4 regions of the Streptomyces monticola genome follow, and region 2 is predicted to be linked to each of the others. Evidence: riboswitches for the same ligand, from Rfam matches in the RefSeq annotation. Region 2 holds a riboswitch; each other region holds the start of a gene.
The links. Region 2 has a riboswitch for cyclic di-AMP ahead of ACFQVC_RS00580 (M23 family metallopeptidase). Riboswitches for the same ligand answer to the same signal wherever they lie in the genome.

Region 1: it holds a riboswitch for cyclic di-AMP, as region 2 does, so the genes downstream of both, ACFQVC_RS37520 (transglycosylase family protein) here and ACFQVC_RS00580 (M23 family metallopeptidase) in region 2, are expected to answer to the same signal.
Region 3: it holds a riboswitch for cyclic di-AMP, as region 2 does, so the genes downstream of both, ACFQVC_RS33905 (M23 family metallopeptidase) here and ACFQVC_RS00580 (M23 family metallopeptidase) in region 2, are expected to answer to the same signal.
Region 4: it holds a riboswitch for cyclic di-AMP, as region 2 does, so the genes downstream of both, ACFQVC_RS24735 (C40 family peptidase) here and ACFQVC_RS00580 (M23 family metallopeptidase) in region 2, are expected to answer to the same signal.

What each region holds. Positions count from the first base shown of each region.
Region 1 is NZ_JBHTCF010000026.1:6,615-11,949, forward strand. It holds gene ACFQVC_RS37510 (cytochrome P450 family protein) at 1-72, shown strand, start outside; gene ACFQVC_RS37515 (transglycosylase family protein) at 225-1,235, shown strand; cyclic di-AMP (ydaO/yuaA leader) riboswitch at 1,429-1,609, shown strand; gene ACFQVC_RS37520 (transglycosylase family protein) at 1,614-2,333, shown strand; gene eno (phosphopyruvate hydratase) at 2,812-4,098, shown strand; gene ACFQVC_RS37530 (FtsB family cell division protein) at 4,202-4,690, shown strand; gene ACFQVC_RS37535 (DUF501 domain-containing protein) at 4,731-5,264, shown strand.
Region 2 is NZ_JBHTCF010000001.1:143,310-148,644, forward strand. It holds gene ACFQVC_RS00570 (M16 family metallopeptidase) at 1-972, shown strand, start outside; gene ACFQVC_RS00575 (M16 family metallopeptidase) at 990-2,357, shown strand; cyclic di-AMP (ydaO/yuaA leader) riboswitch at 2,553-2,713, shown strand; gene ACFQVC_RS00580 (M23 family metallopeptidase) at 2,727-3,515, shown strand; gene ACFQVC_RS00585 (GntR family transcriptional regulator) at 3,738-4,442, shown strand; gene ACFQVC_RS00590 (HPr family phosphocarrier protein) at 4,737-5,018, opposite strand; gene ACFQVC_RS00595 (bifunctional acetate--CoA ligase family protein/GNAT family N-acetyltransferase) at 5,313-5,335, shown strand, end outside.
Region 3 is NZ_JBHTCF010000019.1:188,665-193,999, forward strand. It holds gene bdeA (bis(hydroxyethyl) terephthalate hydrolase) at 1-173, shown strand, start outside; gene ACFQVC_RS33900 (LuxR C-terminal-related transcriptional regulator) at 332-3,556, shown strand; cyclic di-AMP (ydaO/yuaA leader) riboswitch at 3,833-4,009, shown strand; gene ACFQVC_RS33905 (M23 family metallopeptidase) at 4,013-4,726, shown strand; gene ACFQVC_RS33910 (ketopantoate reductase family protein) at 4,813-5,335, opposite strand, start outside.
Region 4 is NZ_JBHTCF010000011.1:152,592-157,926, reverse strand. It holds gene ACFQVC_RS24745 (C40 family peptidase) at 1-225, opposite strand, end outside; gene ACFQVC_RS24740 (hypothetical protein) at 551-904, shown strand; gene ACFQVC_RS24735 (C40 family peptidase) at 1,031-2,197, opposite strand; cyclic di-AMP (ydaO/yuaA leader) riboswitch at 2,204-2,368, opposite strand; gene pcrA (DNA helicase PcrA) at 2,576-5,080, shown strand; gene ACFQVC_RS24725 (M23 family metallopeptidase) at 5,323-5,335, opposite strand, start outside.

The DNA of each region.
Region 1 (5,335 bases), on a different contig from region 2:
GAATTGCGCTGGCGCGGCGGCCTGATCATGCGTGGACTGCGCACGCTGCCGGTCGAGTTCGGCCCCGAGTGACAAGCCATAGAACTGACGGGGCGTCAAGACTGTGACTTTCACGTGATCTCCGCTGCATCGCCTTGTGACAAGCGTTCGACTCTCGCTACGTTCACTGTCGGCTCAGCAGCCACGGCAGCAGTCATGCCGGCAGTCACGCGAAAGGGAACCGCATGCTCTCCGGTAACGGCCGTCACCGACGCCCCCGCCAGGCTCCGGCCCTCGTGGTCGCGGCAGGCGTCACCGGATCGGCCATCGCCATCCCGCTGCTCGGCGCGGGCAGCGCGAGCGCCGCGGACGCCGCCACCTGGGACCGGCTCGCCGAGTGCGAGAGCGGCGGCGTGTGGAGCGCCGACATGGGCAACGGCTATTACGGCGGACTGCAGTTCACCCAGGCGACCTGGGAGGAATTCGGCGGCCTCGAGTACGCCCCGAGCGCCGACCTCGCCAGCCGTGCCCAGCAGATAGCCGTCGCCGAGCAGGTACTCGCCGAGCAGGGGCCGGGGGCCTGGCCGACCTGCGCCCCGGTCGCGGGCCTGGCGACCGAGGCTCCGGCGGAGCCCACGCCGACGCCCACGCCCACCGACCCGGGGTCCGAGAAGCCCGCGCCCGAGAAGCCCGCGCCGGGTGAGACGGAGACCGGGCCCTCCGAGCCGGACGGGACGCAGTCGCCGCAGCCGGAGTCGCCATCGGGCGAGCGTCCGTCGGACGAGCGGCCCGCGGACGAGCACCCCACCGACGAGCCGCCCACCGACGCCCCGTCAGCTGACGATCCGTCCGACGGCGCCCCCTCCTCCGGTGCGCCGACCGAACAGCCCACGACTCCGCCGTCCACCGACACTCCGGATGAATCGGGAGACAAGAGTCACGACGAGGGCGCGGGCAAACCGGACAACTCACATCAAGACGGCAAGGGTCGGCACCGCGGCGACCGCGCCCCGGAGGGTCCGGACGAGGGTCGCGACGGCAACTCGTCGGGCCGGCACGCCTCGCGCGGCGACGACTCCCGCGACGGCGGCGAGGGCGGCTATGAAGTCCGCCCCGGCGACAGCCTCTCGGCCATCGCCGCGAGCCGCGGCGTCGACGGCGGCTGGCCCGCTCTCTACGCCGCCAACGAGAAGACCGTCGGCGGCGACCCGGATCTCATCCTTCCCGGTCAGCACCTTGATCTGACCGGAAAATAACGGCAGTTCGGACATCGCTCCGCGGTGAATGTCCGTAATAAAGAGACATCGGCCCCGGTGAGAGATGGGTCTCATCAGCCCAGATCGTCTTTGTATTTCTGCCGATCGCATGTTTACGGTCGTGACCGCTCGCCACTGGCGGGCCCCGATGGCCGTCACGCCGAATCCTGCCGGCGGCTCTTGGGCACAGTCGTCGCGTAAAGCGCCGTAGGCAGGAGCGGGGGACCCAAGGTTTGTGCCGGGGCCGCACGTTGAGAGACGCGCGGACCGGCTTGGGGTGAAGCCGCCGGTACGTCCACGACGTACCCGGTGGCCGGGCAACTCACTTGGCCCGAACCCGACAGCTCACCTCGCAGGCGTCGGTGAGGGGATATCTCCATGCTGTTTTCCGGCAAGGGCAAGCACCGTCGTATGACCAAGGCCGAGAAGGCCGGCCGCGCCGTCGCCGTCGCCGGCGTCGCCGGTGCCGCGGTCGCCGCGCCGCTGATGACCGCGGGCACCGCCTCCGCCGCCACCTCCTCCGAGTGGGACGCCGTCGCACAGTGCGAGGCGGGCGGCAACTGGTCGATCAACACCGGCAACGGCTACTACGGCGGCCTGCAGTTCTCCGCCTCCACCTGGTCCGCGTACGGCGGCACCAAGTACGCCGCCACCGCCGACCAGGCCTCCAAGGCCCAGCAGATAGAGATCGGCGAGAAGGTTCTCGCGGGTCAGGGCAAGGGCGCCTGGCCGAACTGCGGCACCGGCCTGTCCAACGCCGCGTACAGCGGCGGCGGTTCGCAGCAGCAGAGCGCCCCCGCGCAGGAGTCCGCCCCGCAGCAGCAGGAGCAGAAGTCGGCGCCGCAGCAGCAGGCCGCTCCGCAGACCGAGGCCCCCAGCACCAAGGCCGAGACCCCGAAGAAGACCGTCGAGACCCCGACCGGCAAGAAGGTCGAGAAGGGTGACGGCGAGTACAAGGTGAAGACCGGCGACACCCTCTCGAAGATCGCCGAGGCGGAAGGCGTCAAGGGCGGCTGGCAGAAGCTGTACCAGCTGAACAAGGACATCATCGACGACGCCGACTTCATCTTCCCGGGCCAGCAGCTGCACCTGAAGTAAGCAGCCGTACCTGAAGCGGGCAGCCGCGCCCGCAGCGGGCGGCCACGCCTGAAGCGGGCGGCCACGCCTGAAGCAGCCGGTACGCGTCGCCCGGCCGGCCGAGCAGTACCCCCACCACCACTCGGCCAGGCCAGGCGCGCGGCCCGTACCGCGGTCACATCCCCCCCACACCCCGCCCCGGCGCGCATTCCCCCGTACGCGCCGGGGCGGGGTCATGTCCGGACGCCCGCGCCTCGAACGCGGGCCGGAAGGCGCTCGTGAATTTGTCCACTCTGTGACTACTGCCCAGTAATAAAGAGGTCGGCAACGAGGTCTTTTGCCCCGCACTGCGGGCCTTCGGGCCTCTTTTCGTCCCAGGGGACGGGCGGTCGGCTGGCCGAAGCCGTCGGGGCGGTTAGGCTCGGGAGACGCAAGGCCATGCAGACCGCGGCGCACGCACAAAGTGCGTCCACCCCTATGCGTCACATCCCAGAAGGAGATGCTCGTGCCGTCCATCGACGTCGTCGTAGCCCGGGAAATCCTGGACTCCCGAGGCAACCCCACGGTCGAGGTCGAGGTCGGCCTCGACGACGGCAGCACGGGTCGTGCTGCCGTTCCGTCCGGTGCCTCCACCGGTGCCTTCGAGGCCATCGAACTCCGTGACGGTGACCCCAACCGTTACCAGGGCAAGGGCGTCGAGAAGGCCGTCCTCGCCGTCATCGAGCAGATCGGCCCGGAGCTGGTCGGCTACGACGCCACCGAGCAGCGCCTGATCGACCAGGCCATGTTCGACCTGGACGCCACCGACAACAAGGGCTCGCTCGGCGCCAACGCCATCCTCGGCGTCTCGCTCGCCGTCGCCCACGCCGCCTCCGAGGCCAGCGACCTGCCGCTCTTCCGCTACCTGGGCGGCCCCAACGCGCACCTGCTGCCGGTGCCGATGATGAACATCCTGAACGGCGGCTCGCACGCCGACTCCAACGTGGACATCCAGGAGTTCATGATCGCCCCGATCGGCGCGGAGTCCTTCTCCGAGGCCCTGCGCTGGGGCACCGAGGTCTACCACACGCTCAAGAAGGTCCTGAAGGACAAGGGCCTGGCCACCGGCCTGGGCGACGAGGGCGGCTTCGCCCCGAACCTGGACTCCAACCGCGAGGCCCTCGACCTGATCGTCGAGGCCATCAAGCAGGCCGGCTACGAGCCCGGCCAGCAGATCGCGCTCGCCCTGGACGTCGCCGCCTCCGAGTTCTACAAGGACGGCAAGTACCAGTTCGAGGGCAAGGACCGCTCCGCGGCCGAGATGACCGAGTACTACGAGGAGCTCGTCTCCGCGTACCCGCTCGTCTCCATCGAGGACCCGCTGTACGAGGACGACTGGGCGGGCTGGAAGGTCCTCACCGACAAGCTGGGCAGCAAGGTCCAGATCGTCGGCGACGACTTCTTCGTCACCAACCCGGAGCGCCTGGCCCGCGGTATCGAGGAGGGCTCCGCCAACTCCCTCCTGGTCAAGGTCAACCAGATCGGTTCGCTGACCGAGACCCTGGACGCCGTCGAGCTGGCCCAGCGCAACGGCTACAAGTGCATGATGTCCCACCGCTCCGGCGAGACCGAGGACGTCACCATCGCCGACCTGGCCGTCGCCACCAACTGCGGCCAGATCAAGACCGGCGCCCCGGCCCGGTCCGAGCGCGTCGCCAAGTACAACCAGCTGCTCCGTATCGAGGAGATCCTCGACGACGCCGCGGTGTACGCGGGCCGCTCGGCCTTCCCGCGCTTCAAGGGCTGACACAGCCCCTGGGGCCCGTAGAAAGCCCGGTTACGTACGTCCCCGCACTCGGTCCCGTACCGTGTGCGGGGACGTACGCGCGTATCGGGGAGGCGGGTCAGTCGTGGCAGCAGCGAAGAAGGACCGTGACCGGTTCTCCACCGCCACACGCCTGCGGCTGTTCGGCGAGCAGACCGCGGCCCGCGTCTACCGCTCCCAGACCCGCCGCCAGGCCCGCCGCTCCCGGCTCACCGGCCGCGCGGCCCTGCTCGCCCTGGTCCTGTGCTCGCTGATCGTGGCGCTCGCGTACCCGATAAGGCAGTACGTCGCCCAGCGTGCCGACATCCAGGAGCAGGAGCGCAAGCTGGCCGACGCCCGGGAGCGGACCGAGGAGCTGCGCGACGCGAAGGCCCGCTGGCAGGACCCCGCGTACGTGGAGCGCCAGGCCCGCGAGCGCCTGCACATGCAGCTGCCCGGCGAGACCGGCTTCACCGTGCTCGACCCGGACGCCGAGACCCGGCGCCGCACCGACCGGGGCGCGGCCGACCGTGCCTGGTATGTCAACCTCTTCGACGGCGTCGACAAGGCGGACCGCAGCAGCACCGACGACTGACGCCGTCGTACAACACTCACCGAAAGACATAAGCACCGGCATGGAAACGCCCCCGCCCTCCACCCCGCGCACCGAGCCCACCGACGCCGACGTCGAGGCCTTCAAGCAGCAGCTCGGCCGCCCGCCGCGCGGCCTGCGGGCCATCGCCCACCGCTGCCCGTGCGGTCAGCCGGACGTGGTGGAGACGGCCCCGCGGCTTCCCGACGGCACCCCCTTCCCGACGCTGTACTACCTGACGTGCCCGAAGGCCGCCTCGGCGATCGGCACCCTCGAGGCCAACGGCGTGATGAAGGAGATGACCGAGAGGCTCGCCGTCGACCCCGAGCTCGCCGCGGCCTACCGCGCCGCCCACGAGGACTACATCCGCCGCCGCGACGAGATCGAGGAGCTCTCCGGCTTCCCGAGCGCCGGCGGCATGCCTGACCGCGTGAAGTGCCTGCACGTCCTGGTCGCGCACTCCCTCGCCGCGGGCCCGGGCGTGAACCCCCTGGGCGACGAGGCCGTGGCGATGCTGCCCGAGTGGTGGCGCAAGGGTTCGTGCGTGCCCTCCCATACAAGCCCCTCCGGCGATTGAGGAGCGGGGGTCTGGGGGCAGAGCCCCCAGGACACGGCGCCGCACAAGACCACGAACAGGAGCCCCCACCC
Region 2 (5,335 bases):
ATGGAGAACCAGCGCGACGTCGTCAAGAACGAGCGCCGCCAGCGCTACGACAACGTCCCTTATGGCACGGCGTTCGAAAAGCTCACCGCGCTCTCCTACCCGGAGGGCCACCCCTACCACCACACCCCGATCGGCTCGATGGCCGACCTGGACGCGGCCACGCTCGAAGACGCCCGGAACTTCTTCCGCACGTACTACGCGCCCAACAACGCGGTCCTGTCGGTCGTCGGCGACATCGACCCCGAGCAGACCCTCGCTTGGATCGAGAAGTACTTCGGCTCCATCCCGGGCCACGACGGCAAGCAGCCCCCGCGCGACGGCTCCCTGCCCGAGCGCATCGGCGAGGAGCTGCGCGAGGTCGTCGAGGAGGAGGTGCCGGCCCGCGCCCTGATGGCCGCCTACCGCCTCCCGGAGGACGGCACGCGCGCGTGCGACGCCGCCGACCTGGCCCTGACCGTCCTCGGCGGCGGTGAGTCCTCGCGGCTCTACAACCGCCTGGTGCGCCGCGACCGCAGTGCCGTCGCCGCCGGCTTCGGCCTGCTCCGCCTCGCGGGCGCCCCGTCGCTCGGCTGGCTGGACGTCAAGACCTCGCACGACGTCGAGGTGCCCGTGATCGAGGCCGCCGTCGACGAGGAGCTCGCCCGGTTCGCCGACGAGGGCCCCACGCCCGAGGAAATGGAGCGCGCCCAGGCCCAGTTGGAGCGGGAGTGGCTCGACCGTCTCGGCACGGTCGCGGGCCGCGCCGACGAACTGTGCCGGTACGCCGTCCTGTTCGGTGACCCGCAGCTCGCCCTGACCGCCGTCGGCCGGGTCCTCGACGTCACCGCCGACGAGGTGCGGGAGGTCGCCAAGGCCCGCCTGCGCCCCGACAACCGCGCGGTGCTCGTGTACGAGCCCGTGACCCCCGAAGACGGCGCAGAAGCCGACGGGACCGCCGAGCAAGCCGCACAGGAAGAGGAGGCGGCGAAGTGACCGAGCAGCTCGCCACCATGGAGTTCCACCCGCAGCCCCAGGCGGGCGCGGCCAGGCCCTGGGCGTTCCCGGCCCCCGAGCGCGGCGCGCTGCCCAACGGCCTCACGGTCCTGCGCTGCCACCGCCCCGGCCAGCAGGTCGTCGCCGTCGAGATCAGCCTGGACGCGCCGCTCGAAGCCGAGCCCAAGGGACTTGACGGCCTTGCCACCATCATGGCGCGCGCCTTCTCCGAGGGCACCGACAAGCACTCCGCCGAGGAGTTCGCCGCCGAGCTGGAGCGCTGCGGCGCCACGCTCGACGCGCACGCCGACCACCCCGGTGTCCGGGTCTCCCTCGAAGTCCCGGTCTCCCGGCTCTCGAAGGCGCTCGGCCTGCTCGCCGACGCCCTGCGCGCCCCGGCGTTCGAGGACAGCGAGATCAAGCGCCTCGTGCGCAACCGGCTCGACGAGATCCCGCACGAGATGGCCAACCCGTCGCGCCGCGCGGCCAAGGAGCTCTCCAAGGAGCTGTTCCCGGCCACCTCGCGCATGTCGCGGCCGCGCCAGGGCACCGAGGAGACCGTCGAGGCCATCGACGCCACCGCGGTGCGGGCCTTCTACGACGCGCATGTGCGGCCCGCCACCGCGACCGCCGTCGTGGTCGGCGACCTGGAGGGCACCGACCTCGACGCGATGCTCGCCGAGACCCTGGGGGAGTGGACGGGCAACACGGCACAGTCGCGCCCCGTCCCGCCCGTCGTCGCCGACGACACCGGCCGTGTCGTCATCGTCGACCGTCCCGGCGCCGTCCAGACGCAGCTGCTCATCGGCCGCGTGGGACCCGACCGGCACGACAGCGTCTGGCCCGCCCAAGTCCTCGGTACCTACTGCCTGGGCGGCACCCTGACGTCCCGACTGGACCGCGTCCTGCGCGAGGAGAAGGGCTACACCTACGGTGTGCGGTCCTTCGCCCAGGTGCTGCGTTCGGGCCCGGACGGCAGCGGCGCCTCCATGCTCGCCATCAGCGGCTCGGTGGACACACCCAACACCGGCCCGGCTCTGGACGACCTGTGGAAGGTGCTGCGTACGCTCGCGGCCGAGGGCCTCACGGACGCCGAGCGCGATGTCGCCGTACAGAACCTCGTCGGCGTGGCCCCGCTGCGCTACGAGACGGCGGCGGCCGTCGCGGGCACCCTCGCCGACCAGGTCGAGCAGCATCTGCCCGACGACTTCCAGGCGCAGCTGTACCGGCGTCTGGCGGAGACCGGCACCGTGGAGGCCACCGCGGCCGCCGTGAGCGCCTTCCCGGTGAACCGTCTGGTGACGGTCCTCGTGGGCGATGCCGCGCAGATCGCCGAGCCCGTGAAGGCGCTCGGTATCGGTGAAGTGACGGTTGTCACGGGCTAGTAGAAGCGGGCGACGGACCTCGGACCCCGGTGGTGTATGTGCCACCGGGGTCCCGTTATGTCCGAAATTTCAGGGTGGTTGAGGGTCTGCCCTGTGGCGTGCACTACAAAAGGCCCGTTGTGTTTGTGGTTTGAAAGATGTCCCGTTTAGCGTCGGTCCGGCTGTTCGTCAGCAATGCGCCGCACCCGCGGCACCGAACAGTCATCGCCGAGTCCCCGCATGGCGCGAGCCAGGGGAGCCGGGGACCCACTCAGTCCCTGGGGTGAATCGGAGGCCCTCCTGACCGGGGGCGTCCGTAGGAGACCTTCCTGCTCCGAACCCGTCAGCTAACCCGGTAGGCGAGAGGGAAGGAAAGGACACAGCCACTTCATGGCCTTCGCCCGTGCCACCGGGAAGCACCGCCGTCCGAACCGTCTGACGCGCAAGAGCGCCAACATCGCGGGCGTAGCCGCCCTCACCACGACCGGCGTCATCGGCACCCTTGCCTCCCCGGCACTCGCCGCGGACACCGCCGCCGCCGAAGACACCGGCATCAACCAGGCCGTCTCCGTGGGCGGTTCGCTCGCCGACCACATCGACGCCCAGGCCGTCGCCCAGCAGGAGGCCGCCGAGCAGGCCGCCGCGCAGAAGAAGGCCGAGGAGAAGGCCGAGGCCGAGGCCAAGCGCAAGGCCGAGGCGAAGGCGAAGAAGGAGCGCGAGGAGAAGGAGCGCAAGGAGCGCGCTGCCCGCGAGGCCGAGCGCAAGCGCCTCAACAGCTTCACCTCGCCGATCCCCGGCTCCTACGTCTCCACCGGCTACAAGACCGGCGGCGCCGTCTGGTCCTCCGGCAGCCACACCGGCATCGACTTCCACGCCGCGTCCGGCACCGCCGTGCACGCGGTCGGCTCGGGCACCGTCGTCGAGGCGGGCTGGGGCGGCTCGTACGGCAACAACGTGGTGATCAAGATGAACGACGGTACGTACACGCAGTACGGCCACCTCTCGTCCATCGGCGTCTCGGTCGGCCAGTCCGTCACCCCGGGCTCCCAGATAGGCCTCTCGGGCGCCACCGGCAACGTGACAGGCCCGCACCTGCACTTCGAGGCCCGTACGTCCCCCGACTACGGCTCGGACATCGACCCGATCGCGTACCTGCGCTCGCACGGCGTGAGCGTCTGACACGACGCCGCGTCAAGGAAGGCCCCTGGCACTCGCCGGGGGCCTTCCTTGTGTGTGGGGCCCCGGGGCGTGTTCTGGCCAAAAGATATCCATGGATTCCCGCCGCCCATCGGAAATTCAAGTGTGCTGCAATAGAGTCACTTCTCGGCGTCGCTGAACGAGCGTCAATCGACCGCGTTTCACGGGGATGCGGCGCGTATTTCAAGAGTCGGAGGTCCGGTCATGCGCATTCCCGCGCACTCGGTATGCACGGCCATCCGGGACGACATCGTCGCCGGTGTCTTCGAGCGTGGCAGCCGGCTCACCGAGGAAGTGCTCGCCCGCCGCTACGGCGTCTCCCGGGTCCCGGTCCGCGAGGCCCTGCGCACGCTGGAGGCCGAGGGCTTCGTCAGCACCCGCAGACACGCGGGCGCCTGCGTCGCGGAGCCAAGCGCGCAGGAGGCGGCCGACCTCCTGGAAGTCCGGCTGCTGCTCGAACCGCTGGGCGCGGCCCGGGCCGCGCAGCGCCGCACCGAGGCACATCTCAAGGTCCTGCGCGGCCTGGTGCGGCTCGGTCAGGAGCGGGCCCGCAGAGGTCACAGCGAGGATCTGCGCTCCCTGGGCGGCTGGTTCCACGAGACGCTCGCCCAGGCCTCCGGAAGCGCCGGCCTCACCGCCCTGCTGACGCAGATGCGCCACAAGATCGCCTGGATGTACACCGTCGAGCCGCAGGGCAGGGCGGTGGAGGACTGGGCCGAGCACGGCGCGATCGTCGACGCGGTGGCCCGCGGCGACGCGGAGCGCGCGAGGGCGCTGACCGCTCAGCACGCCGAGCGCTCGACGGCCGGGCACCGGCTGCGGTTTCCGGGTGACGGGGGCCGGGTGGGGCGGGTGATCGCGGTGAGGGGTTCGCAACATTCCGTAAACATGGCGAGCGGTCGAAATTAACAGGCGCCGTATACAAAGGGGGATATTCGGCGGGGGTATTTTTTGCTGCCCATTTCCTGTCGACGTCGGCGTGAATTTTGGTTGCGGATTCTTTTACCCCCTCCCCGCCCCTTCCCGAAAGTCCTCAGCGGACAGCTGCCCTCAATCGCCGGACGGGCTGATATATCAGCCCGTCCGGCGATCGCGGTGCGGGATGGCGGGAGGGGGAACAACGACAGGTGCCCCGCAGACCCGGGGGTCTGCGGGGCACCCGCTGAAGCGATTCGCCTGTTCAGGTCAGGCGGAGCCGTGGGCTCAGACGGTCTCGGGGAGCTCCTCGAGACCCTCCGCGACCAGCTTCGCCAGACGGTCGAGCGCGGCGTCCGCGCCATCGGCGTCGGAGGCCAGCACGATCTCCTCGCCACCCTGCGCGCCCAGGCCGAGCACCGCGAGCATGGACGCGGCGTTGACCGGGTTGCCGTCGGCCTTGGCGATCGTCACGGGGACACCCGCGGCGGTGGCCGCACGGACGAAGATGGAGGCGGGACGGGCGTGGAGGCCCTCGGCCCAGCCGACGTTGACGCGGCGCTCAGCCATGTGATGCTGCCCTTCAGGTTTCACTCAAGCCTTGTCTAGACCACTGTCTCATATCTCGACGGGTGCTCCGGCAAGTCTTTCGTCCGTACTCCCGCCGCCCTTCGGCCCTCCTACCTTGCATCGAGCCCGGCAGGCCCGCGACCCGTACCGGACCCTGCCGCGCACGGTCACCGTACCGGCCTCGCGCATGGTCACCCGTACCGCCCACACGCGCCGGCCCGGACCGCCCGCGCCCCGGATCGGCGGCGTCCGCACCCCCTACCAAGAGCGCCCGCCCGCCGTACCCTGGGCCGCATGCAGACCCCGCCAGAGCACGC
Region 3 (5,335 bases), on a different contig from region 2:
ACGCGAGCCACTTCACGCCGAACACGTCCAACACCACCATCGCGAAGTACAGCATTTCCTGGCTGAAGCGGTTCATCGACAACGACACCCGCTACGAGCAGTTCCTCTGCCCGCTGCCGCGTCCCAGCACGACCATCGAGGAGTACCGGGGCAACTGCCCGCACTCCGGCTGAGCATGCTGCCGGCACACCGGCGGCGGTAAGTGGTGGCGGTCGCGTGACAGCGGCCGCCACCACGGCGTTGTGCCCGGACACAGGGTTGTCCGGGAGGGGTTGGGGTGCTGCCCAATCAAGGGGCACGCCAGTATTTACGCGGCAGTAACGTGACGGGCGTGACCGGAATCAGCACCGTCAGAAACCCTCTGCGGATATACGGCCGGAGCGCTGAACTCACGGCCTGTGCCGCCCTCTCGGACCGGCTGCGGGCGGGCCGCGCGGGCGCCCTGCTGCTGGTCGCGGCCCCGGGCCTTGGGCGTACGACGCTGCTGCGCCGCCTTGCCGGGGAGTTCGGGGGCGGGGAGCACGAGGGCGAGCGGGGTGCGAGCAACCGCGGCGCGGCCGTATACGTACCGCCTCCGTCCGTACCGCCTCCGTCCGTGACGTCCCCGTCCGTGACGTCCTCGTCCGTGACGTCCTCGTCCGTGACGTCCTCGTCCGTGACGTCCTCGTCCGTGACGTCCTCGTCCGTGACGTCCCCGTCCGTGACGCCCCCGCCTGCGACGCCCACGGCCTCCACCCGTCCTGGGGCCTCCAGCGGTCCTGAGGCCCTCATTGCTCCTGAGGTCCTCACCGCTCCCGCGGCCGTCGCCGCGCTGCTGCGCGCCGAGCCCGAACCCGGCGTACTGCGCGGGGAGTTGGAGCGGCTTGCCGGTCACCGGCCGCTGCTGCTGTGCGTGGACGATCTGCACCTGTGGGAACCCGCGCCGAGAGCCGCCCTCTGCGAGCTGGCCCGTGCCCTCGCGGCCGCCGCGGCACCCGCCCGGCGCGCACCCGTCGGCCTGCTGCTCTCGGTGGCCGCACACCGGTCCGGCGACGCCCTGCTCTCCGGGCTTCCCAGGGTCCAGCTCGGACCGCTGCCGGGCGAGGCCGCGGACGAACTGCTCGGCCGGCTCACGGCGGGGCGGCGGCTCGACCCGCTCGCGCGCGCGGAAGTGCTGGCGGCGGCCGACGGAAACCCGTCGCTCTTACGGGAGTTGGCCGGCCGGCTGACCTCGCGGCAGCTGGCCGGCGGGGCGCCCCTTCCCCGGTCGCTCCGGGACGGGGCGGCGCTGCTGCGGGCCTGCGCCGTACGGCCCGCTGGCCTGTCCGCCGACACCTGCGCCCTGCTGCTGCTCGCGGCCGCCGGGTACGAGGCCGATCCCACGGCCCACGACGGCGCCGGCACCCGGACCGCGCCGCTGCTGCGCGCGGCCGCCGCGGCCGGTTTCGGCCCCGACGCCCTGGAACCCGCCGAGAGCGCCGGGCTCGTCCACCGCACGCCCGACCGGGTGCGGTGCGACGCCGCCCTGCGCCGCGCCGTGTACGACGGGGTGCCGGCGGCCGGGCGCAGGGCCGCGCACCGGCTGCTCGCCTCGGTCGCCACGGGGGAGCGGGAGCGACTGCCGCACCTTGTGCACCGGGCGCTCGCCGCGGTCGGCCCGGATGCCGCGCTCGCCGTCGCCCTTGCGGCCGCCGCCCGCGCTCCCGGCCTCGGCGTCGCCCACAGTGAACGCGCCTTCGCCTTCGCCCGCGCCGCCGCGTTGACGGAGCAGCAGGAGGCCCGCGCCCTGCGGCTGTGCGAGGCCGCCGACCACGCCCGCCGCGCGGGTCGCCCGGCCCTGGCGGCCGAACTGCTCGGTTCCGTACGGGCGTTGCCGGTGCCCGACGCCGCGCGCGGCCGGGCCGAACTCGTCCACGGGCTCCTGGCCCTGCGCGGCGGGCCCGTCGCCGACGCCCGCGAATCGCTGCTGCTCGCCGCCCGGCTCCTTGCCCCGCACGACCCGGAGCGCGCGGTACGGGCCCGGCTCGCCGCCGCGGAGGCCTCCTGGGCGATGGGGGACACGACGGCGTACCGGGAGGCGCTGGGAGAGTGCGGGGGCGTGATCGAGGGTGTGGCCGTGGGGCCCGGACCTGCCCGCGCCGTCGACGCGCGTGCCGCCTTCCAGACGGGCATGGCGGCCGTACTCGACTCCTCCGAGACGTCCTCCCCGGCGTCCTTCGCGGCCGGCCTCGCCTCCCTGCGCCGCGTCGTCGAACTGGGCGGAGACGGGGGCGAGACGGCTGGGGGCGGAGGCGATAGGGCCGGGGGCGGAGGCGTGCCTGAGGACCCGGAAGAACCGGAAGAACCGGAAGAACCGGAAGAATTGGAAGAACCGGAAGGCCCGGAAGGCCCGGAAGGCCCGGAAGACCCGGAAGACCCGGAGTGGCTGTTGCGCGCCGGCGTCGCTGCCCTGGTACTCGGGGATCTCGCCGCCGCCTGCCGCCTCGGGAGCAGGGCCCTGGCCGTCGCCCGCGCCCATGGACTCGACGCCGTACTGCCGCGTGCCCTTGAACAACTGGCCTACGGGGAACTGCGCGCCGGCCGGCATGCGAGCGCCCGTGCGCACGCGGAGGAGGGGCTGCGGATCGCCCGCAGGATCGGGCAGTGCAATGTCCTCGCCCACCAGCAAGCCATCCTCGCGCTCGTCGCCTCCCTCGACGGCGACGCGGCGACGGTCGCCGAACTGGCGGGCGCCGCGGCCGCGACCGCCGCCCGGCACGGGCTCGCGCAGGCGGAGACGCTGGCCCAGTGGGCGCTCGCCCGCGCCGATCTGGCCCAGGGCCGGGCCCTCGAAGCGGCCGCACGGCTCGGCCCGCTGGTCGCGCCGGGGCCGCGGCGCGGGCACTTCGCGGTCCGGATGCTCGCCGTACCGTGCTACGTCGAGGCGTCGGTCCTGGCCGGCGAGGGCGCGGCGGCCGGTTCGTCGGTGGCCGAGTTCGCGCTCTGGGCAGGACTCGGCCACGACCCCCAGGCCCCGTCCCAACTCGCCCGCTGTCAGGCCCTGTTGACCACCGACGATATACCGGCGGCCGACGCGCGCTACGACGAGGCGCTGGCCCTGCACGAGTCGGCGGGCGGCGACTTCGAGCGGGCGCGCACGTCTCTGCTGTACGGCAAGTGGCTGCGGCGTACCCGCAGGCCGGGCAAGGCCCGCGGCCGGCTCCGGGACGCGCTGGTCGCCTTCGAGCGGTGCGGCGCCGCCGTATGGGCCGCGCAGACGGCGGCCGAGCTGCGCGCCACCGGTGAGGCCACGGGTGAACCGGCGCGGCAGGCAACCCCGGACCGGCTCGCGCGTCTGACGCCGCAACAGCTGCGGATCGCCCGCCAGGTGGCGGAGGGAGCCACCAACAGGGAGGTGGCGCGGCGGCTCTCCGTGAGCCCGCGCACGGTCGACCACCATCTGCGCAATGTCTTCTCCGTGCTCGGTGTGCGCTCCCGCGTGGAACTGTCCCGTCTGGTGGGCCGAGTTGACCGCGTGGATCGTGTCGACCGTGGCGAGCGCGTGGGGCTCGCGGACGAACCGGCTGTGCGGCCATGAAGCGCCGATTGGCGATGAACGCGACGGAGCCGATGAACGCGACAGAGCCGATGAACGCGACAGAGCCGATGAACGCGACGGACCCGATGACCGCGACGGACCCGACAGGTCCGCGCAGGTCGGGGCAACACGTGTGTGCGGCCCGCGACTTCACCCCGTATTTGTCGTGCTCCTGTCGTGAAGCTCTTGTGTGGAACCACCCATTCCCCCTAGCGTGCAGGGCGTTCGACACTCGAACGCCGTGCCGCCGGACGCCGAGTCCTGCCCCTGGTGTGCACGGACCCACGGCTGAACCCCACCGGGCAGGAGCGGGGGACCCACCTTCGCCGGCCGGTTCCGCAGTCCGGACGGCGTGGCCCGCAAGGGCCTTGGGGTGAAGCCGCCACCGTGCGGCCGGGCAGACTCCGAGCCCGAACCCGACAGCTCACCTCGCAGGCGTCTGGAGTAGGAGCATCGATGACGGCTGCCAACGCGAAGGCGCCTGCCCGCCACCGCGCCGCAAGACCCCGCAGCGCCCCTCGCCGCCTGGCGACCAAGGTCACCTTCACCGGGGCGGTGCTCGCCCTCCCGGTCGTCGCCGCGGGGACCGCGACCGCCCTCGAGGGCGACAGCACGTACACCGTCGAAGCCGGCGACACGCTTTCCGCCATAGCCGAGGAGCAGGGCGTGGAGGGAGGCTGGCGACAGCTGTACGAGGACAACAAGTCCGTGATCGGGGACGACCCGAATCTGCTGCAGGTCGGCGACGAACTGCAGCTCGCCTCCGACCGGGCCGTGCTGCCGGTCGAGGACGGCACGAAGACCGCGGGCTTCGAGGCCAGCGGCGAGCAGTGGTCCAACGGCCACACCGGGCAGGACTTCGCGGTGCCGGTCGGCACCACGGTCAAGGCGGCCCTTGAGGGCACGGTCGTCTCGGCCGGCTGGGACGACTCCTTCGGCTACGAGATCGTCGTCAAGCACGCCGACGGCGAGTACACGCACTACGCGCACCTGTCGCAGATCGATGTCTCCGACGGCGAGTCGGTGGGCACCGGCGACCGGCTCGGCGCCTCGGGCGCGACCGGCAATGTCACCGGCCCTCATCTGCACTTCGAGGTGCGTACGACACCCGAGTACGGCTCAGCGGTCGACCCGGCCGACTGGCTGCGCGGCCACGGCGTGCAGATCTGACCCGGCCGCGGCGGTGCCCGCGCCACCCCCACGGTGCGGGCCCCGCCGCCCCCGGCCCCGGGCCGGTCGAGGTCCGGCGGCCGGGCTCAAGCGCCGAGAGCGCCGACCTCGGCGACGAGCCCGGCCGTCTCCGGCACCGCGATTCCGTGCCGGGCCGCCGCCCGCAGCAGCGCGCCGCCGATCGCGTCGACCTCAAGGGGCCGCCCCGCCTCGGCGTCCCGCTGCATCGAGGAGCGCGTCGCAGCCGGAGCGGCGTCGACGAACGCCAGGAGCGCCTCGGTGTCCACGGGGGCACCCTCGGCGGCGGCCACCTTGTCGATCTCGCCGATCACCGTGAGCATCCGCTGCCGGTGCTCCGTGCGTACGCCGCCGACCGGCACTCCGTACCGCGTGGTGAGCAGCGCGATCGGCAGCAGGAACGACAGCTTCCCCCACAGCATCGCGGTCTCGTCGTCGCGGACGCGCACCGTGAGACCGGTGGCGCCGAGCACCTCCGCAAGGGCCGCCACGCGCGCGTGCGGCGCGGTGGCGCTGCCCACCTCGACCAGGGCGCCGAGTCCGCCGTGCTCGATCACCCCGGGCGCGACCCGAGTCGACTCCACCCGGATC
Region 4 (5,335 bases), on a different contig from region 2:
CTCGGCCTTCTCCTTGGCGCCGTTGTACTTCTCGGTGGCGATCTCCGCGTCGTGGTAGAGCCGGTCGACCTTGGCCTTCACCTGGGCCGGTGTGAGACGTGGCTCCGCGTGTCCGGTTCCTTCGAGGGCCGCACCCGACGCTGCTCCGGCGAGTGCCAGAGTGGCGGCGGTGCGGGCCGTATGGCCACTGAGCGAGCGCTGTCTGGGCTTTCGGTGAGCGGCCACGCGTCCACTTCCTTACGCGTCCGGCGGCGGCCCGCACAGGGGGAGCGGGCCGCCGCCGGACCTCTTCTCGGCGGTGGTGGCCGGCAGCCGCCCTACGGGGCGGGGCGGCGATGGGGCGCCGGTCACCTGAGCAAGGACGCTAAACCTGAGCGTCACGACTTGGTGACGGAATGTGCGTAACTGGCGCAAGCGCACAGTGTGGTGACCGTATGTGACTGAACTGATGGGACACGGAGCCCTGTCGACGTAGGCCTGCGACCGATGCGGCTGTTGTGCCCCACCTGCCTACAGGGAGGTGGTACGGCCCCGGCTAGGCTCCGGCCTCATGGACGTACTCATCAATGTCTTCGTCGCCCTGCACATCGTCGGGATCGCCTCGCTCCTGGGCGGGTTCCTGACGCAGGTGAAGGCGATGGGCGACGGCACGGCGCGGTTCACGCCCCCGATGCTGCACGGCGCGCTGACGATGCTGATCACGGGCGTGGCCCTGGTCGGCCTCAACCAGGCCGACGGCCAGACGGTCGACAACATCAAGATCGGCGTCAAGCTGGCGGTGCTGATCGTCGTCCTGGCCCTCGTCTATGTGAAGCGTGACGAGGAGCGGGTGGACAAGGGGATGTTCATCGCGGTCGGCGCGCTGACCACGGTGAACATCTTCATCGCGACGCTCTGGACATAGCCCGCGGCCACCGCGTGAGAAGGGGCCCGGACCGCCGCAGCGGTCCGGGCCCCTCGTCATTTGCGCGTCTCAAGGGCGCGATTTCCGCGTCTTAAGGGCGCGATTTCAGTGTCCTGAGGGCGCGCTCTACGCGGGCCGCACCACACTGTGGATCGGCATGTAGTAGATCGACTCGACGCGCACATTCGCGCCCGGCTTCGGGGCGTGGATCATCTTGCCGCCGCCGATGTAGATGCCGACGTGGCTGATGTCGTCGTAGAAGAAGACCAGGTCACCCGGCTTGGCGTCGGCGGTCTTGACCGTGGTGCCGACCTCGACCTGGTCCCAGGTGGTGCGCGGCAGCGAAATGCCCGCGGTCTTCCAGGCGTCCTGGGTCAGGCCCGAGCAGTCGTAGGAGTCGGGGCCGGTGGCGCCCCACACATACGGCTTGCCGATCTGGGCCTCGGCGAAGCTGATCACCTTCTCGGCCTTGGCGGCGTACGAGGTGTCGGTGGAGCCGGAGTCCGAGCCCGAGCCGCTGTCGGAGCCGCCGGAGTTCTGGTCCTCCTGCTCCTGGCGCGCGGCCTCCTCGGCCTTGCGCTGCCGCTCCTCCTCGGCCTGCTTGCGGGCCAGTTCCTCGGCCTTGCGCTTGGCCTCTTCTTCCTTCTTCTTCTCGATCGCCGCGAGCCGCGCCTTCTCCTCGGCGGTCAGCTTCGAAAGCAGCTCCCGCGCCTCGGAGAGCTTGGACTGCACGGCCCGCTTGCTCTCCTTGAGGTCGCTCTGCGCCTCGGTCAGCGTCTCCAGGCTCTTCTGCGCCTCGCCGCGCTTCTCGGTGGCCTCGTTCTGCAGCGCCTCGAAGTCGTCGACGGCACGCTTCTGCCGGTCGCTGAGGCGGCTCATCAGCTGCCGCTGGTCGAACATCTGCTGCGGGTCGTCGGCGAGCAGCAGGCTCGCGGTCTCGGAGGTGCCGCCGTTGCGGTACTGGGCGGCGGCGAGCGAACCGAGCTCACGGCGCGCGTCGTTGAGCTTGTCGGTGCGCTTGGCGACCTGATCGAGCAGACCGTCCACCTCGCCGCGCTGCTGGTCGGTGCGCTCCTTGGCGGCGTTGTACTTCTGCGTGGCCACGCCGGCCTGCCGGTAGAGGTCGTCGACCTTCTTCTGGACCTCTTCGAGCGTGGGCTTCGGCTCGGCCGGGGCTGCGCCCGCGGTCTGTGACAGCAGGGCCACGGAGGTGAGTGCGGCGGTGGTGATGCCGACGGCCTGGGAGGTACGTATGAGACCCGACCTGGACCGCGGCTTGCGGTGCGACGCCAAAGGAGGCGCTCCTTCCGTTGGCCGCCTACCGGGTTAGCTGTCGGGTTCGGGCGGGTGGTTCGGAAGGGCTGCCCTACGGTCTCGTACGTTGTGCTCTTGTACGGGACCGATTCACCCCAAGGTTCAAGGTGGGTCCCCGGCTCCGGGTTGCCGTCTGGGCGCTCCGGACTCGGCGCAGGCCGCCCGTTCCCGGCGTGGTTCGCCGGTGGGGGTACGAGCAGCCCGCGGAGCACGCTAGCCAACCGCTGTGGCCGCTGGGAAGGTTGATGGTCGATATGCCCGATACATTTTCGTGACTTTAGCGCTGAGTGAGCATGCGGATACCGTCTTGATAACCCGGAACCCACTGTCGGTGGGGCGCCCTAGACTCGGTAGGCGATGAGCAGCCTCTTTGACGACAGCTTCCTGGCGGACCTGCAGCCCAAGGCCGAGGGACCCCCGCCACCCCCCGAGGAGCACGCTCCGGAGGAGATTTCGGACGACCTCTTCGGCGGGCGCTTCGACGCGCCCCCGCCGCGCGACGCCTACTACCGCGACGGCGCCCCCCGCCCCGCGGTGGACCCGGCCGCTCTCCTCGACGGGCTCAATGACAACCAGCGCGCGGCCGTCGTGCACTCCGGCGCCCCCCTGCTCATCGTCGCCGGCGCCGGCTCGGGCAAGACCCGTGTCCTGACGCACCGCATCGCGTATCTGCTCGCCGAGCGCAATGTCCACCCGGGCCAGATCCTGGCGATCACCTTCACGAACAAGGCCGCGGGCGAGATGAAGGAGCGCGTCGCCGAACTCGTGGGCCCGCGGGCGAACGCGATGTGGGTGATGACCTTCCACAGTGCGTGCGTGCGCATCCTGCGCCGCGAGTCGAAGAAGCTCGGCTTCACCTCCTCGTTCTCGATCTACGACGCCGCCGACTCCAAGCGCCTGATGGCCCTGGTCTGCCGCGACCTCGATCTGGACCCGAAGAAGTTCCCGCCGAAGTCCTTCAGCGCCAAGGTCTCCAATCTCAAGAACGAACTGATCGACGACGAGACCTTCGTCGGCCAGGCCGCTGGGGGCACCTCCCAGACGGAGTCTGGGGGAGGCTTCGAGAAGACCCTCGCCCAGGCGTACACGATGTACCAGCAGCGGCTGCGCGAGGCCAACGCCCTGGACTTCGACGACCTGATCATGACGACGGTCCATCTGCTCCAGGCGTTCCCCGACGTCGCCGAGCACTACCGCCGCCGCTTCCGCCACGTGATGGTCGACGAGTACCAGGACACCAACCACGCGCAGTACGCACTGGTGCGGGAGCTGGTCGGCACCGGTGCGCCGCTGCCGGACGGATCGCCCGCGGTCGAGCCCGCCGAGCTGTGCGTCGTCGGTGACGCGGACCAGTCGATCTACGCCTTCCGCGGCGCCACCATCCGTAACATCCTCCAGTTCGAGGAGGACTACGGCGACGCGACGACGATCCTCCTGGAGCAGAACTACCGCTCCACACAGACCATCCTGAGCGCGGCCAACGCGGTCATCGAGCGCAACGAGAGCCGCCGCCCCAAGAACCTGTGGACGAACGCCGGCGACGGCGCCCGCATCACGGGTTACGTCGCGGACACCGAGCACGACGAAGCGCAGTTCGTCGCCGAGGAGATCGACCGCCTCACGGACGCGCGCGACGCCAAGGCCGGAGACGTCGCGGTCTTCTACCGCACGAACGCCCAGTCCCGTGTCTTCGAAGAGATCTTCATCCGCGTCGGCCTGCCCTACAAAGTGGTCGGCGGCGTCCGCTTCTACGAACGCAAGGAAGTCAGGGACGTCCTCGCGTATCTGCGCGTCCTCGCCAACCCCGAGGACGCGGTCCCGCTGCGCCGGATTCTCAACGTCCCGAAGCGGGGCATCGGCGACCGCGCGGAAGCGATGATCGACGCGCTGTCGCTGCGCGAGAAGATCAGCTTCCCGCAGGCACTCAAGCGCGTCGACGAGGCCTACGGAATGGCGGCCCGCTCGGCGAACGCGGTCAAGCGGTTCAACACCCTGATGGAAGAGCTCCGCACCATCGTCGAGTCCGGCGCGGGCCCGGCCACGGTCCTGGAGGCCGTGCTCGAACGCACCGGATATCTCGCCGAGTTGCAGGCCTCCACCGACCCGCAGGACGAGACCCGCATCGAGAACCTCCAGGAACTCGCCGCCGTGGCCCTGGAATTCGAGCAGGAGCACGGGGACGACGGCGAAGGGGCCGGCACGACAGGCACCCTCGCGGACTTCCTGGAGCAGGTCGCGCTGGTCGCCGACTCGGACCAGATCCCGGACGAGGACGACGGCGGCGGAGTCATCACGCTGATGACCCTGCACACCGCGAAGGGTTTGGAGTTCCCGGTGGTGTTCCTGACCGGCATGGAGGACGGCGTCTTCCCGCACATGCGCGCGCTCGGCCAGGTCAAGGAGCTGGAGGAGGAGCGCCGTCTGGCGTACGTCGGCATCACCCGCGCCCGCGAGCGCCTCTATCTGACCCGTTCGACGATGCGCTCGGCCTGGGGCCAGCCGTCGTACAACCCGCCGTCCCGCTTCCTGGAGGAGATCCCGGAGCAGCACCTGGACTGGAAGCGCACGGGCCCGATGGCCCCGCCGCCGTCCAGGAGCGCGAGCGGCCCCGCGGCCGGCGTGGTCTCTTCGCTGTCCTCCTCCCGCTCCCGCGGCGGCCCCTCGGGCTTCGCGACCCGGCGCGCCGGCGACAAGCCGGTGGTGTCGCTCGCGGTCGGAGACCGGGTCACACACGACCAGTTCGGCCTCGGCACGGTCGTCTCGGTCGAGGGCGCGGGAGACAAGGCGAGGGCGACGATCGACTTCGGCGAGCCCAAGCCGAAGGTGCTGCTGCTGCGGTACGCACCGGTCGAGAAGCTCTGACCTGTCCGTCGGCGAGCGAGGGGGCGTGCCCAGGCGGGAGGCGCTCCCTGGTTCCGGCGGGTTCGGGTTCGGCTCGGGGGAAGTGCGGTGCGGTCAGTCGTGCCCCGAAGGGGCGCGGGGCTGTGTCGATATGCGGCTCCGCCGCGATGGGGGTCCCCCCTGCTCGAGCGGAGCCGAGAGCTTGGGGGAGCGACCAGCCACGACGCACCCGCAGGTGCCGTAACGAACTTGCCGCGGAGCGCTTAGTTCGGGTCG